Regions from separate parts of the Clostridioides sp. LIBA-6822 genome, predicted to be linked through region 2. Evidence: a T-box and tRNA genes for the amino acid it is inferred to sense, from the RefSeq annotation. Region 2 holds a T-box; the other holds one or more tRNA genes.
The links. The T-box of region 2 lies ahead of serS (serine--tRNA ligase). A T-box ahead of a tRNA ligase gene usually reads a tRNA of that ligase, here a tRNA-Ser.

Region 1: it has a tRNA-Ser gene. The T-box ahead of serS (serine--tRNA ligase) is inferred to sense a tRNA for this amino acid. The anticodon was not compared.

The regions. Positions count from the first base shown of each region.
Region 1 is NZ_CP196995.1:858,130-866,200, reverse strand. It holds gene ACTG48_RS04340 (extracellular solute-binding protein) at 1-311, opposite strand, end outside; gene ACTG48_RS04335 (hypothetical protein) at 403-777, opposite strand; gene ACTG48_RS04330 (flagellar motor protein MotB) at 956-1,696, opposite strand; gene ACTG48_RS04325 (motility protein A) at 1,717-2,505, opposite strand; tRNA gene ACTG48_RS04320 (tRNA-Ser) at 2,599-2,689, opposite strand; gene ACTG48_RS04315 (DeoR/GlpR family DNA-binding transcription regulator) at 2,950-3,714, shown strand; gene ACTG48_RS04310 (ethanolamine utilization protein EutH) at 3,969-5,084, opposite strand; gene glpK (glycerol kinase GlpK) at 5,125-6,651, opposite strand; gene ACTG48_RS04300 (pyridoxal-phosphate-dependent aminotransferase family protein) at 6,942-8,039, shown strand.
Region 2 is NZ_CP196995.1:17,068-25,138, reverse strand. It holds gene ACTG48_RS00120 (nucleoside deaminase) at 1-379, opposite strand, end outside; gene serS (serine--tRNA ligase) at 706-1,977, opposite strand; T-box leader at 2,102-2,307, opposite strand; gene ACTG48_RS00110 (mechanosensitive ion channel family protein) at 2,435-3,316, opposite strand; gene ACTG48_RS00105 (3H domain-containing protein) at 3,328-3,837, opposite strand; rRNA gene rrf (5S ribosomal RNA) at 3,964-4,080, opposite strand; rRNA gene ACTG48_RS00095 (23S ribosomal RNA) at 4,195-7,091, opposite strand; tRNA gene ACTG48_RS00090 (tRNA-Ala) at 7,403-7,478, opposite strand; rRNA gene ACTG48_RS00085 (16S ribosomal RNA) at 7,534-8,071, opposite strand, start outside.

The DNA of each region.
Region 1 (8,071 bases), 840 kb from region 2:
ATATTTGGTACATCTTCAGAACCAACCTTTTTATTTGCAGAATCTAAAACCTTTTCTGATAAATCAACAACATTACCTTGACTAAACGCTTCAACAATAATTCCTTTTTCAGCACCTACAGTGTCATTGAATTCCTTAACAAGCTTGTCAAAAGCTATTTTTTGCTGTCCATTATAATAATGCCAAATTTCTATTGATGTTGGATTCTCTGGGTCCAGCTTATAATTATCTTCCTTTTTCAAACTACACCCTGTAAGTAATAAAACAATCATTGATGTGATAATTAATTTTGCAAACTTACACCTATTCATAAAATCTACTCCTTCAAATTTATAAAATTATAATAGCATTAAAACTACAACTTCACTATTTATATTAATTATAGAACGTTTATTGATATATTTAAACAGGATTAACAACATATTTAAAAGCAATTAAGAAGCATATAATTACAAATACTGAAAATAGGGCTTTTGCATAATTTTTATTTCTAAATGCTCCAAACGATACCAAACCTTGTTGAATAGCCACTGTAATCACTAAAAGCGTCATTATTACATTAAGTTGAACTAACTTAAACAAATAAAGTAAAGAAAATATTACTAAAAGAATACATAATACAATACTAGATTTATTAATAATATCATCAACCTTATCTACATTTTTAGATTTTTTGTTAGTTTCCTTTAGCTTCTCTTTATTTAAAGTATCAACTTTTTTATTATACCTTTCTCTTGTTTTATCTTTATACTTCGTGTTTTTATTCTTATTACTCATTTGTTTCCTCACCCTCTATAAAAATTTTAAAATTGAGTTTTTTATCGTTTAAACATTATATATTTAAGATACCATATATTCTTCCAAAAAGGTAACTTACTGTTCATCTATTTTTAATTTTTACATAAAAAAACTATCTCTTTTTAGAAATAATTCTGCCTTGAGATAGTTTGTTTAACTATTTATTTTCACCAACATTTTCTACATTATCATATTTACTATCAACTAAGACTATATCAACTCGTCTATTTTTTGACATACCATCTTGAGATGAATTTTCTGCTATTGGTCTAAATTCGCCATATCCTACAGCAGATAATTTATCTGGTGCTATACCTGCATTGTCAATAAGAAGTTGAACAACATTGGTTGCTCTCATAACTGATAAATCCCAATTTGACTTAAACTCAGAATTTTTTATAAACATGTTGTCTGTATGACCTTCTACCCTTATGTAACTATTCATTTCATTTAACATCTTACCTATTTGAATAATTTTATCTCTAGAATTATTCTTTACAACTGCTTTTCCAGTATCAAATAGTATGGTATCTTTAAGACTTATTACTAATCCTCTATCCTGAGCTTTTAATGATACTGAATTCGCCATACCATTTTCATTTAAATACTTCTGAATTTCCTCACCAACTTTTTTGAACTCAGCATTTTGTAAACTATCTAAATTATTACTTCCTGGTTCAACTACTGGCTCCATTTGGCTCTTACCACCTTCAATAACCCCAGAAGAATCACCAAATGCAGAATTTAGAGATTCAGATAATTGTTTATATTTCTCTGCATCAACATTACTCATAGAATACATTATGACAAAGAAAATCATAAGTAGTGTTATGAGGTCTGAATAAGTTAAAAGCCATCGCTCATTGTTTTCTTCTTTTTCATCTTCATCATGTAACATAAATATTCCATCCTTTTATATTATTCAGCTCTACTATCTGTTCCTTCAAGTTCGATTAATTCTTTTGAATTTAAAAATATTTTTAATTTTTCTGTCATTAAATTAGAATTATCCCCCTCAAGTATAGATAATATTGCTTCTATCACCAAAAGTCTTTCATTTATTTCTTGTTGGTTTATAGCTTTAAGTTTTGATGCTACTGGTATCCATATTAAATTGGCAGAACCAACACCATATAATGTAGCTAAAAATGCAACAGATATTTGAGGACCCAGTGCATCTGGATTACTCGAAAGATTACCTAAAATATGTACTAATCCCATAACGGTACCTATTATCCCCAGTGTAGGTGCAAATCCCCCTGCTGAATCAAATATTGATATACCCTCTTTATGTCGTTTTGATGTTATCTGTATCTGTGATTCCAAGATATTTCTTATAGTAGCTGCATCAACTCCATCTACCATAAGTTCAAGCCCTTTTTTAATAAAAGGGTCTAAATCATTATTGTCATTTATTTCCTTATCAATGCTTAGAAGCCCCTCTTTTCTAGCTTTTATTGCAATTTCTTTAAAATAGATTATATTTTCTATGTTGTTAGGTTTTTTATTTTTAAAAGCTAACAACATTATCTTTATAGATTTTTTAAACACGGGAAATGGCGTTGAAGCTCCAACAGCTCCTATAGTCCCACCAAAGACAACAAGTGCTGATGAAAACACAAATAGTGCTCCAATATGTCCTCCATCAATAACGAAAGCAACCACTAAAGATGCTATTCCCACTATGAAAAAAATTAAAGTTGTCATCTATTCCCTCCTTTCTTTAGTTCTGCTTAGTAAATTACTTTTATTAAAGACACTACAAAAAGACTACCTTTAACAAGAATAGCCTTTAATAATTGGCGGAGAAGGAGGGATTCGAACCCTCGCACCGGTTACCCAGCCTAATCCCTTAGCAGGGGATCCTCTTGAGCCACTTGAGTACTTCTCCAGATTGTCTTTACTAGTAAATTATATAATAAAATTATATTTTAGTCAATTATTTTATAAAATTTAAGTTATTTTGAATTATTAAATATCTATTTTTACTTTTTTGCTTAAATGTAAGTTTCAAATATGGTAAAATTATCTTGCATAATACTTATAATATTATTTGATAAATATACATACATTAACAAATATACATAAATCCTGACTTAATCATAAGTTATGCTCAAAGCTAAAATAATATTAATCCAAGGAGGATATTCTATGTTACCACAGGAAAGATACGAGAAAATTTTAAGTATTCTCGAATCAGATAATATAATTAAAATAAATGACATAGTTCAAATGTTTGACATATCAATAGAGACAGCACGAAGAGATTTAGCCCATATGGAGAGTATTGGACTTTTAAAAAGAGTCTATGGTGGTGCTATACCAGTTATAGCAAGTAGTGTAGAACTCAACTATGTTAAAAGAAAAAAAATAAACTCAAATGATAAAAAACAAATTGCAATCAAATGCAGTGAGTTTATAAATACAAATGATACTATTTTTATGGATACTGGAACTACTGTTCTTGAAGTTTCAAAAAATTTAAAAGACAAAAAAAATTTAACTGTAATAACCAACTCAATTTTAGTGGCAAATGAACTTATGAATACTAATATAAAAGTATATGTACTTGGTGGTTATCTTAGAGAAACTGAAGGTTCTTTTTCTGGCCCACTCACACTATCAGCTATTGAACAATTTAATGTTGATAAGGCTATTTTAGGTGCTGGAGGTATCACTCTTGAAAATGGTATTTCTGACTATCATTTGGAAGAAGCACTTGTTCGAAAAAAAATGATTGAAAGGTCTAGAAAATCTATAGTGGTTGTTGAACCTCCTAAGTTTGGTATAAATTCATTTGCATCAGTAGCTCCTATAGAACATATAGATACTATTATTACATCCTCTAATATAGACCATGATATAATAATAGAATTTTCTCAGAGAGGAATACCTTTAGTCATAGCAGATAATTAGTTTGTATGATTGGTTTTTAATTCCTTGGCATAATAAATTAAACTTAAGGAGCCAAATAATTATTTATTTAGCTCCATTTATATCTAAATAATACTTTATATTTTTTATTATGTTACTATTTTGAGATTAGTTTAATACTCTCAATTACTTCAATGTTTTATGCTACTTTATTATTTTGAACTATTTAATTATATTCTTAGTCATTTGATTTTTTAATTTAAAGTAACTTAAATTCTGTTTAAGTACTACTCATTTCATACAACATCTTTCTTAACTCTAACACTTTGTTCTTCTTCTAAAGTTAAGTCTTTTGTCATGACCATAGCAAGTGCAATTGCCAATACTCCACCAACCAACTTTCCAATTACAACAGGCGTAATCATCTCTGGCACTACTCCTGCTGTAAATCCTAAATGGTCTCCTAGAGCTGCTGTAGCACAAACCAACCATGCAGTATTTACTACTTTTCCCTTTGGTCTCATATCCTTCATCATTTTATATACTGGAATACTATTAGCTAAAGTAAATACTAACCCTGCTGCACTGGTCGCATCCATACCTAATTTACCTCCCACCATTGTAAGTGGTTTATTAAGAACTTTAACTAGCAAATGCAATATTGGAAAAGTACCTAATAATACTATTGCAATACTTCCAATTACTTGAATTCCTTCTCTTATTGGTGTCATTCCTTTTATAAGCACTATTCCTGTTATTTCTTGAAATGCAGCGGCTCCCAATCCTATTGTTATTAATATGGATATAAATTTCCCAAAAATTAATGACCCATTTATCATAAGTGTAGAATTCAATTTTAATCCTACTGCTAATATTACTGCCAATATTATCACTGGTATCATATTTATAATTACCATTGATAAGTTAAATCCTGCTATTAAGCCTCCTACAATACCTCCAAAAGGTATAGTTATCAATCCTATCAGTAAGCCTTTTGCAAAAAATGGTCTATCTTCATATTCTATAAGCCCTAATCCTACTGGTATTGAAAATACCAATGTACACCCAAGCATGGACGACACAACTAATCCTGCAAGCATTCCTGCCTCTTTATTATGTGCAAGTTCCATGGCTAATGGATACCCTCCCATATCATTGGCTAAAATAGTAGCAAACATAGATGGGTCTGCTCCACAAAGGTTGAAGATTGGTATTATCACAGGTCCTAACACATCTGAAATGACTGGAGCTAAACAAACTATACCAACCATTCCTAATGCTAATGGCCCCATTGAATTAAATCCTTCTTCAAACTGCTCTCCAAGCCCAAACTTATTCCCAATTATCCTATCTAATGCTCCTAAAAGCACACCCACAGCCATTATGTATAATATAATTTTATCAAAGGGCATATTTATTTCCTCCTGTATATGTAAAATTCTCTATTGTACTTTAATTAGCACACATTTTTTTGGTATCGTTTTCCCAATTCATAGCTCTTTTTACTGCTTGATTCCATCCAATTAGTATCTCTTCTCTTTTTTGATTAGTCATATTTGGGATATATTTTTTACTTACTGTAAATTCACTTCTAATTTCATCAATACTATTCCAAACACCACAAGAAAGACCTGCCATATACCCTACCCCAAGCACTGTTGTTTCAGGATTTTCTGCAATTTCAATTGGTATATCTAATATGTCAGCTTGAAACTGCATTGTAAAGTTATTTTTAGTAATTCCACCATCCACTCTCAACATTTTTATATCTTTACCTGAAGCTAAATTCATAGAATCAACAACATCTTTAACTTGAAGTGCAACAGATTCAAGAGTTGCCCTTACTATATGCTCTTTTTTAGTACTTCCGGTTATCCCAACCATTGTACCTCTAGCATATTGGTCCCAATAAGGTGCTGCTATCCCTGCAAATGCTGGTACAAAATACACACCACCAGTACTTGATATGGAGTTTGCCATATCATCAGTTTCCGAATAATTTTTTATAACTCCAATTCCATCTCTAAGCCATTGTATTGCAGCACCTGCTATATACACACCTCCATCATAAGCATAAGTAACTTTATCTCCTATCTTCCAAGCAACAGTTGTCAATATACCATTACCTGCTATATTTAGCTCCTCACCTATGTTCATATATAAGAAACAACCTGTACCATAAGTATTTTTGACCATCCCTGGTTCAAAACATCCATTACCAAACAAGGCTGCTGGTTGGTCAACCATTGAGGCAGTGATTTTTATAGAAACACCACAAAATGCCTCTTTATCTGTAGTTCCAAAATCACCACTAGTAGGCATTATATCTGCTAAAATACTTCTAGGTATTCCTATAATATCAAGTAACTCTCTATCCCAATCCATATCTCTTATATTAAAAAGCATCGTTCTTGCTGCTGTGGATACATCTGTTAAAAAGGATTTTCCTCCTGTCATTTTCCAAATTAACCAACTATCTAATGTTCCTGCAAGCACTTCTCCATTTTTTATTTTTTCCTTTACACCTTTTACATTATCTATTACCCATTTAATTTTTGTACCTGAGAAATACGGGTCTATAATTAATCCAGTCTTATCTATTATTTTATTTTCTAGACCTGGCACCCTCTTTAAATTTTCCACATAATCGTAAGTTCTCCTGCACTGCCATACAATAGCATTGTAAAGTGGCATCCCTGTATTTTTATCCCATAGCATTACTGTTTCACCTTGATTATCTATACCAATTCCTTTTATATCACTTTCATTAATTCCACTTTCAAAAGCTTGTTGTAATACATTATTACTTACAGTTTTTGTATTATTCCAAATTTCTATAGGGTCATGTTCGACGTATCCAGATTGCGGATATATTTGAGTATGTTCCATATAATCACTAAAAACAAACTCTGATTTTTCATTTATTAATACTGCTCTTGTTCCTGTTGTTCCTTGGTCAATTGCTAATACATATTTCACTTTAAACGTCCCCCTTTATTTTCAGAATTAATTAATTCTTCTTTATTTTTTGAATATAAAATCTATTCAAGTTATTTATATTTTATATCATTCTGTGGATTTATACAATATTTATTACGATATTTTTTGTTTTTTTTAATTTAAATGATTTTAAAAGTATTTTAATTAAAATATTATTGCAATATTTACTATTTTATTCTATAATCTAGTTAAAATAACACATAATATCATAATATTTACACATAAACAGTCATCACAAATTTTAAATTAAACTTTAAGGAGGATTTACAATGAAAAAAACATATCTATTTAGTCCTGGACCAGTAATGGTTACAGATAGGGTTAGAAACGCACTTCTTCACTATGATATATGCCATAGAGGAGATGAGTTTATGGATTTATTCAAGGATACTCAACAGAAAATCAATAAACTATATAATGCAACTTCTGATTATTACTCATTAGTCGTATCTGGCTCTGGGACATCTGTAAATGAATGTGTACTGTCTTCTATATTCGATAAAGAAGATGCAGCTTTATTAGTTAGTAATGGTGTTTTTGGAGAAAGGCTAGAAGAAATATTATCTGCTTATAATGTAAAAACATACAAGCCCAATTTTGAATGGGCAGAATATCCAGACTTAGACATTTTAGAAAAATATATAATTGAAAATCCTGATATAAAAGTAATTGCTATAGTATTTCATGAAACTAGCTCAGGAATGATAAATCCAATACCTGAACTAGGAAAACTTGCTAAAAAGTATAATAAAATATTCTTTGTAGATGCAATAAGTGCCTCTGCTGGAGAATATATTGATGTGGATGAGTTTGATATAGATATAATAACTGGTGTTGGTGGTAAAGCTCTTGGTGCATTCCCAGGCTCTGCATATCTTTGTGCTAAAGAAAACATTTTACAAAATATTAAAGAAAATCAATGTAAAAATGTGTACCTTAGTCTTTATAAACACTACAAACTTGCAAAATCGTCCTCTCAAACACCAAATACACCTAATGTCACTTTAATATTTGCTCTTAATGAAGCTTTAACTGAGTTTTTAGAAGATGACAATAAAATAGAAAGATATAGAGAATGTTCTGCTATTTTAAGAAATGGAATGGAAGAACTAGGTCTAACATTTTTACTTCCAGATAAGTATATGTCTAATACGGTTACCTCTGTGTTTTTGCCTAAAGAAATAGATATAAATGAGTTTATATTGGATTTAGAAAGGGAAAATGGTTATGTAGTATATCCTGGAAAGGGCAAATTCTTAGATGCTAATATCTTCCAAGTTGCAAACATGGGAGAAATATATCCAGAAGATTGTTACAAATTTTTAGATGTCTTAAAATCAAAACTAGAAATTAAAAAAGCTATGTAAATATTTATAAAATTGACTTATATTACTGTTTA
Region 2 (8,071 bases):
CTTTTACATTATTATTATTAAAATAATCTAATTTAAACTCATGCTGTTTTTCTATATATGAATTTTTTACATGTCTTGTCCCTATTATAAGCTTTTTTATTCTAGAATTAACTATTGCACCACTACACATTATGCAAGGTTCCATTGTAACATATAAATCACAATCAGTCAACCTCCAGCCACCTATTTTTTCTGATGCTTGTTTTATCGCCAACATTTCTGCATGAGCTGTAGAATCTTTTAATGTTTCTGTAAGGTTATGGGCTCTAGCTATTATTTCATTATCTTTAACTATAATAGCACCTATTGGTGTTTCTCTTTTATTATATGCTTTATATGCTTCCTTTAATGCTTCTTTCATATAAAATGAACTTTCCATAATTCCTCCCAAAACTTATAACAAACTTATCTTATCATAATTCATTTTATAATTCAACTTAATTTTATTTTGTTTATTTAATTATTAATAGATATAGCTATATTTTATTTAAATTAGTTCTAAAATAATCTTTATTCATTTACATAAGTGTTGATTTATAAAGATATTTAGTATTTTATGATAAACATTCTGTTATATAAATTGACATAAAAAAGCTATGAAATTTAATAATTATATTAATAATTTCATAGCCTTTTTAATTTATTGTTCATTCATAGTATATCTTTTATATTAAAATATCTTTCTACATATGATATTAAATAGAATTATCTTATAACATCAACACCCATATAAGGTCTTAATTCTTCTGGAACTACTACAGAACCATCTGCTTGCTGATAATTTTCTAATATAGCAGCTAAACATCTTCCTATAGCTAATCCAGAACCATTTAAAGTATGAACATATTCTGCTTTTGATTTTTTATCTCTTTTAAATCTTATTCCAGCTCTTCTAGCTTGGAAGTCTTCAAAGTTTGAACAAGAAGATATTTCTACATATCTATTGTAACTTGGCATCCAAACTTCTAAATCATATTTAAATGCAGCTGTGAATCCTAAATCTCCTGTACATATTTTTACAACTCTATATGGAAGACCTAACATTTGTAGCATAGTTTCAGCATCATGAGTTAATGATTCTAATTCATCATAAGAATCTTCTGGTTTAACAAATTTAACTAACTCAACTTTATTAAATTGATGTTGTCTAACTAAACCTCTTGTATCTCTTCCTGCTGAACCTGCTTCAGATCTAAAACAAGGAGTATATGCACAATATTTAATTGGAAGTTCTGCGACATCTAATATTTCATTAGCATGTATATTAGTAACAGGTACTTCAGCTGTTGGTATTAAGAAATACTCTAGTCCTTCTATCTTAAACATATCTTCTTCAAATTTAGGAAGTTGACCTGTACCTATAAAACTATTTCTATTAGCCATAAATGGAGGTAAAACTTCTGTATATCCATGTTTAGCTGTATGAGTATTTAAAAAGAAATTCATTAAAGATCTTTCTAGTCTAGCACCTAGACCTCTATATAGAGTAAACCTTGAACCAGTTATTTTTCCAGCTCTTTCAAAATCTAATATACCTAGACCAGTACCAATATCCCAATGTGCTTTATGCTCGAAATCAAATTTAGTAGGTTCTCCCCAAGTTCTTACTTGAACATTATCTTCATCTGTTTCGCCTTGTGGTACCTCAGGATGAGGAACATTTGGTATTCTCATCAATGTGTATTCCATTTTTGCTTCTACTTCTTTTACTTTTTCATCAATACCTTTTATCTTGTCTGATAACTCTTTTAATCTTGCTTTTTCTTCTGTTACATCTTTTCCTTCTTTTATTAATTGTGGTATATTTTTAGAATTTACATTTAATTCATTTTTCATAACTTCAACTTCTTGAAGTATTTCTCTTCTTTTATTATCTAATTCCACTACAGCATCAAGGTCAAATTCTTTTTCACCTCTTCTATCCATAGCTTTCTTGATATCATCTAAATTTTCTCTTATTCTTTTAATATCTAACATATTAATTCCTCCTAATAATTTTGATAATCTAAATTATAATTCCAATTAATTTACAAGTATTATAGCTATAAACCTTTAGTTTAAACAAATTTGAGAAATAAAAAAAGACCTCCGTTTACCCTATAAAAGGGACGAAAATCTTTTATCCGCGTTGCCACCCTAATTGATTATACTAAAGTGTATAATCCTCTCAGACCTATAACGTAGGTAAACGTCTAGCTTTAACTAGAAGCTCTAGAGTAGATTCAAAAACCATTGTAATGAGTTCTCACCATCCACTCATTCTCTGAATACAATCTGTTTTTTACTATTTTCCTTCACCGCTTTTTAACTAATTGTTTTATTTGATAATCATTATATTATATATATTAACATCTTTCAATACTATTATTCAAATTTTTTTAGAATTTTCTTTAATTTTTTATATTAAATTCATTTTTTTTATTTAATTAAAATTCTATCTTTTATCCATTGTATTTAAATTGCTTATATTATTAAATAACAATGAAGAAGGAACAAATGGAACTTTTATATTATTTTCATCAAATTTATTTTTGACTTTTTCCATTATATCAAAGTATACATCCCAGTAATCATCAGTTTTAACCCATGGTCTAGCAACTATTTGCATGGTATTATTTCCTATAGAGTTTAAACCTATTATAGGTTTTGGGTCATCTAATATTCTTTTTTCATTTGTAAAAATTTCATTCAATATAGACTTAACTACATCTATATCACTATCATAGGAAATATTATAAGAAAAATCTATTCTTCTTTTATTTTGATGTGTGTAATTAATTATATTATTACTTGTCAATTGAAAATTTGGTATAATTATGGTTTTATTATCTGGAGTTTTTAGAACAGTACTAAATATCTGTATATCAGAAACTGTACCTTCTACACCTGAACCTTGAATATAATCACCTATGTTAAATGGCTTAAAAAATAAAATAATCATACCTGAGCCTAGGTTTGATAATATTTCTTTAAATGCTAAACCTATACTAAATCCAGCAGCTCCTAATACAGCTACAACTGAAGTAGTTTGTATTCCTATAATTCCCAAACTTATCAATGATATAATAGATAGCATAGATATATATATTCCATATACAATGAAATTATTTACACCTTTACTCATTCCATATTTGATTAAAAACTTTGAAACCATCTTTCTTACTATCTTAGATATATAGATACCTATTACAAATACAATTATTGCATATATAATATTTGGTATATTATCACTAAAGTTATTAAGCATATTTTCTAAAGTTCTCTTAGTTATATTACTATTTGTTGAAGCAGTCTTAGCCAATGATAAAAAATTCATTTAACTCCTCCTTATGATAATATTCCTCTGTCCTCTAATTCTTTTGTTATAGCTTCTATAGTCTCTTCTTTTAGCGCCTCAACTGTATGAATATGACTACATTCTGTCAGAACTGATAACTGCTTAAATTCATTTGTCTCAACCTTCTTCATAAAATTATCTATATCCATCTTAGAATAAATGTTAAGTTCTGCAGTTATCTGACCATATGTTGGATGATTTACAATGACATCTTTTACAATCCCACCTAAATCTACAATAATCTTTAATTCATCGTAAATTTCTTTAGAGTTCTTGTGATTCTTACATTTTATTTGTTTTGTAAAATATGGTTGATTATATATTATATATCCTTGAGGTGTAGCTATTATTTCAAATCCTCTAGCTCTTATAAGGGCTATATCTTGTACTATTACTTGTCTACTTACATTTAATATCTCAGCTAGCATTCCACCTTTTACAGGGCACTTAGATTCTTTTAAAATATCTATTAATTTGCTTCTTCTTTCATCAGAATTCATATTACACCTTCTTTCTAAATCAAAAACTTTACCTATACTATATAATTCTATATTTTATCTTATTATAAATCAATATTGACTTTATATTCTATTTAATCTTAAATTTTATTGCAAATAAAAAAGATTACGTGGCTACGTCCTACTCTCCCAGGCAGTTTCCCACCAAGTACCATCAGCGCTAGAGAGCTTAACTTCTGTGTTCGGAATGGGAACAGGTGTATCCTCTCTGCTATTGTAACCACATAATCTCTATGCTTAATATATCTATTAAGTTATTAGAATCTAGTAATACTAGTTTCTTTAGAGTTAGCACTCTAAAAACTACACATATATTTTACTGAATGAACATCAAATAATTTGGTCAAGTCCTCGACCTATTAGTATCGATAAGCTAAATACATTGCTGCACTTACACCTTCGACCTATCAACCAGATAGTCTTTCTGGGGTCTTACCCTTGCGGTGGGAAATCTTATCTTGAAGTTGGCTTCGCGCTTAGATGCTTTCAGCGCTTATCCATTCCGTACATAGCTACCCAGCCATGCCCTTGGCAGAACAACTGGTACACCAGAGGTACGTCCATCCCGGTCCTCTCGTACTAAGGACAGGTCTTCTCAAATTTCCTACGCCTGCGACGGATAGGGACCGAACTGTCTCACGACGTTCTGAACCCAGCTCGCGTACCACTTTAATGGGCGAACAGCCCAACCCTTGGGACCTACTACAGCCCCAGGATGTGATGAGCCGACATCGAGGTGCCAAACCTCCCCGTCGATGTGGACTCTTGGGGGAGATAAGCCTGTTATCCCCAGGGTAGCTTTTATCCGTTGAGCGATGGCCCTTCCACGCAGAACCACCGGATCACTAAGTCCGATTTTCATCCTTGCTCGACCTGTATGTCTTGCAATCAAGCTCTCTTTTGCCTTTACACTCTACGTACGATTTCCGACCGTACTGAGAGAACCTTTGAGCGCCTCCGTTACCTTTTGGGAGGCGACCGCCCCAGTCAAACTGCCCACCTGACAGTGTCCCAAGACCAGATTCATGGCCTATGGTTAGAGTCCCAGTACTACAAGGGTGGTATCCCAAGGATGGCTCCGCCAAAACTGGCGTCCTGGTTTCAAAGCCTCCCACCTATCCTGTACATGTAGTACCAAGACCCAATGTCAAGCTACAGTAAAGCTCCATGGGGTCTTTCCGTCCTGTCGCAGGTATCCGGCATCTTCACCGGAATTACAATTTCACCGAGTCTGTTGTTGAGACAGTGCCCAAATCGTTACGCCTTTCGTGCGGGTCGGAACTTACCCGACAAGGAATTTCGCTACCTTAGGACCGTTATAGTTACGGCCGCCGTTTACTGGGGCTTAAGTTCACTGCTTCGATTGCTCTAACAGATCCCCTTAACCTTCCAGCACCGGGCAGGCGTCAGCTCCTATACATCGTCTTGCGACTTAGCAGAAACCTATGTTTTTGGTAAACAGTCGCTTGGGCCTATTCTCTGCGGCCACCGGATGGTGGCACCCCTTATCCCTAAGTTACGGGGTCATTTTGCCGAGTTCCTTAACAACAGTTCTCTCGCGGGCCTTAGGATACTCTCCTCACCCACCTGTGTCGGTTTGCGGTACGGGTACCTTTAACCTCGATAGAGACTTTTCTTGACAGTGTGAAATCAGCTACTTCGCTACTAAATTTCGCTCCCCATCACATCCCAGCATTATCAAAGCGGATTTACCTACTCTGACTGCCTCAATGCTTGGGCACACATAACCAACAGTGTGCTTAGCTTATCCTACTGTGTCATCCCATCTCTCAAACGGTTATCGGTAGTACAGGAATATCAACCTGTTGTCCATCACCTACGCCTTTCGGCCTCAGCTTAGGTCCCGACTAACCCAGGGCGGACGAACCTTCCCCTGGAAACCTTGGGTTTACGGCCTGTGGGATTCTCACCCACATCTCGCTACTCATGCCAACATTCTCACTCCCATACTGTCCACATGTCCTTACGGTCATGCTTCAACCCGTATGGGAAGCTCCCCTACCCATCATAATGATGCCGTAGCTTCGGTAGTAAGTTTTAGCCCCGGAAATCTTCGGCGCAGGATCACTCGACCAGTGAGCTATTACGCACTCTTTGAATGAGTGGCTGCTTCTAAGCCAACATCCTGGTTGTCTGTGCAATCCCACATCCTTTACCACTTAACTTACATTTAGGGACCTTAGCTGACGATCTGGGCTGTTGCCCTTTCGACTATGAATCTTATCACCCACAGTCTGACTCCCAAGTATAAGATGACGGCATTCGGAGTTTGATAGTCTTCGGTAGGTGCAATACCCCCTAGGACATTCAGTGCTCTACCTCCGTATCTCTCACCTTGAGGCTAGCCCTAAAGCTATTTCGGGGAGAACCAGCTATCTCCGGGCTCGATTGGAATTTCACCGCTACCCACAAGTCATCCCCGAGCTTTTCAACGCTCGTGGGTTCGGACCTCCACGAAATTTTACTTTCGCTTCATCCTGCTCATGGGTAGGTCGCCCGGTTTCGGGTCTACGTCAAGTAACTGAACGCTCAGTTAAAACTCGCTTTCGCTACGGCTCCACACCTTAAGTGCTTAACCTTGCTACTTAACGTAACTCGTTGGCCCGTTCTACAAAAAGTACGCGGTCACACAAGAAATGTGCTTCCACAGCTTGTAAGTGCAGGGTTTCAGGTTCTATTTCACTCCCCTCCCGGGGTTCTTTTCACCTTTCCCTCACGGTACTATACGCTATCGGTCACTAGGTAGTATTTAGCCTTGGAGGGTGGTCCCTCCTGCTTCCCACAGGGTTTCACGTGTCCCGTGGTACTCTGGATCATATCTGAAGTTTTCTCGTTTAACATACAGGACTATTACCTTCTGTGGTGGGTCTTTCCAAACCTCTTCAATTACGATACCTCTTCGTTATGATATGTCCGCAACCCCAATAAAGAAAACTTTATTGGTTTGGGCTATTCCGCGTTCGCTCGCCGCTACTTACGGAATCGAATTTCTTTCTCTTCCTTCAGGTACTTAGATGTTTCAGTTCCCTGAGTTCCCCTCATTAAGCTATGTATTCACTTAATGATACTTAGACATTACTCTAAGTGAGTTTCCTCATTCGGAAATCTTCGGATCAAAGTTTACGTGCAACTCCCCGAAGCTTATCGCAGCTTATCACGTCCTTCATCGGCTCCTAGTGCCAAGGCATCCGCCCTGCACCCTTAATAACTTGACCAGTTAAAAAGGTTTGATAGATTAAAGTCTATCAACTTGATAATTTTTAAAAGTTATCAGCTTTATATATTACAAATTAGATGTCATATCACTAAATATATATGCAGTTTTCAAAGTGCTAACGCACAACGCCAACGGATAAATCCCGTTGCTTAAAGTGCTAACGCACGTCGCCAACAAACAAACTTCACATTCGTTCAGTTTATTCTGTTGCTTAAGGTGCTAATGCACAAGGCTTGTATAAAAATAAGCTTAAAGTGCAATGTAAGAGTCTACTAGATAAATCAAAGATTTAAGTAATATGCTCTTAAATGGTGGAGATGAGGAGAGTCGAACTCCTGACCCCTTGCTTGCAAGGCAAGTGCTCTCCCAACTGAGCTACACCCCCAAATATGAAGTTCATAAAGAACTTTCAAAATTAAACAGTAGGCAATTCTCCTTAGAAAGGAGGTGATCCAGCCGCACCTTCCGATACGGCTACCTTGTTACGACTTCACCCCAGTTATTGATTCCACCTTCGACGACTTCTTCCAAAAGGTTAGATAATCGGCTTCGGGCGTCTCCAACTCCCGTGGTGTGACGGGCGGTGTGTACAAGACCCGGGAACGCATTCACCGCAGCATTCTGATCTGCGATTACTAGTAACTCCAGCTTCATGTAGGCGAGTTTCAGCCTACAATCCGAACTGAGAGTAGCTTTAAGGGATTAGCTCCACCTTACGGCTTGGCAACCCTCTGTACTACCCATTGTAGCACGTGTGTAGCCCTAAGCATAAGGGGCATGATGATTTGACGTCATCCCCACCTTCCTCCAGGTTATCCCTGGCAGTCTCTCTAGAGTGCCCAACTTAATGATGGCAACTAAAGACAAGGGTTGCGCTCGTTGCGGGACTTAACCCAACATCTCACGACACGAGCTGACGACAACCATGCACCACCTGTCACCAATGTCCCCGAAGGGAAGTCTCCGATTAAGGAGATG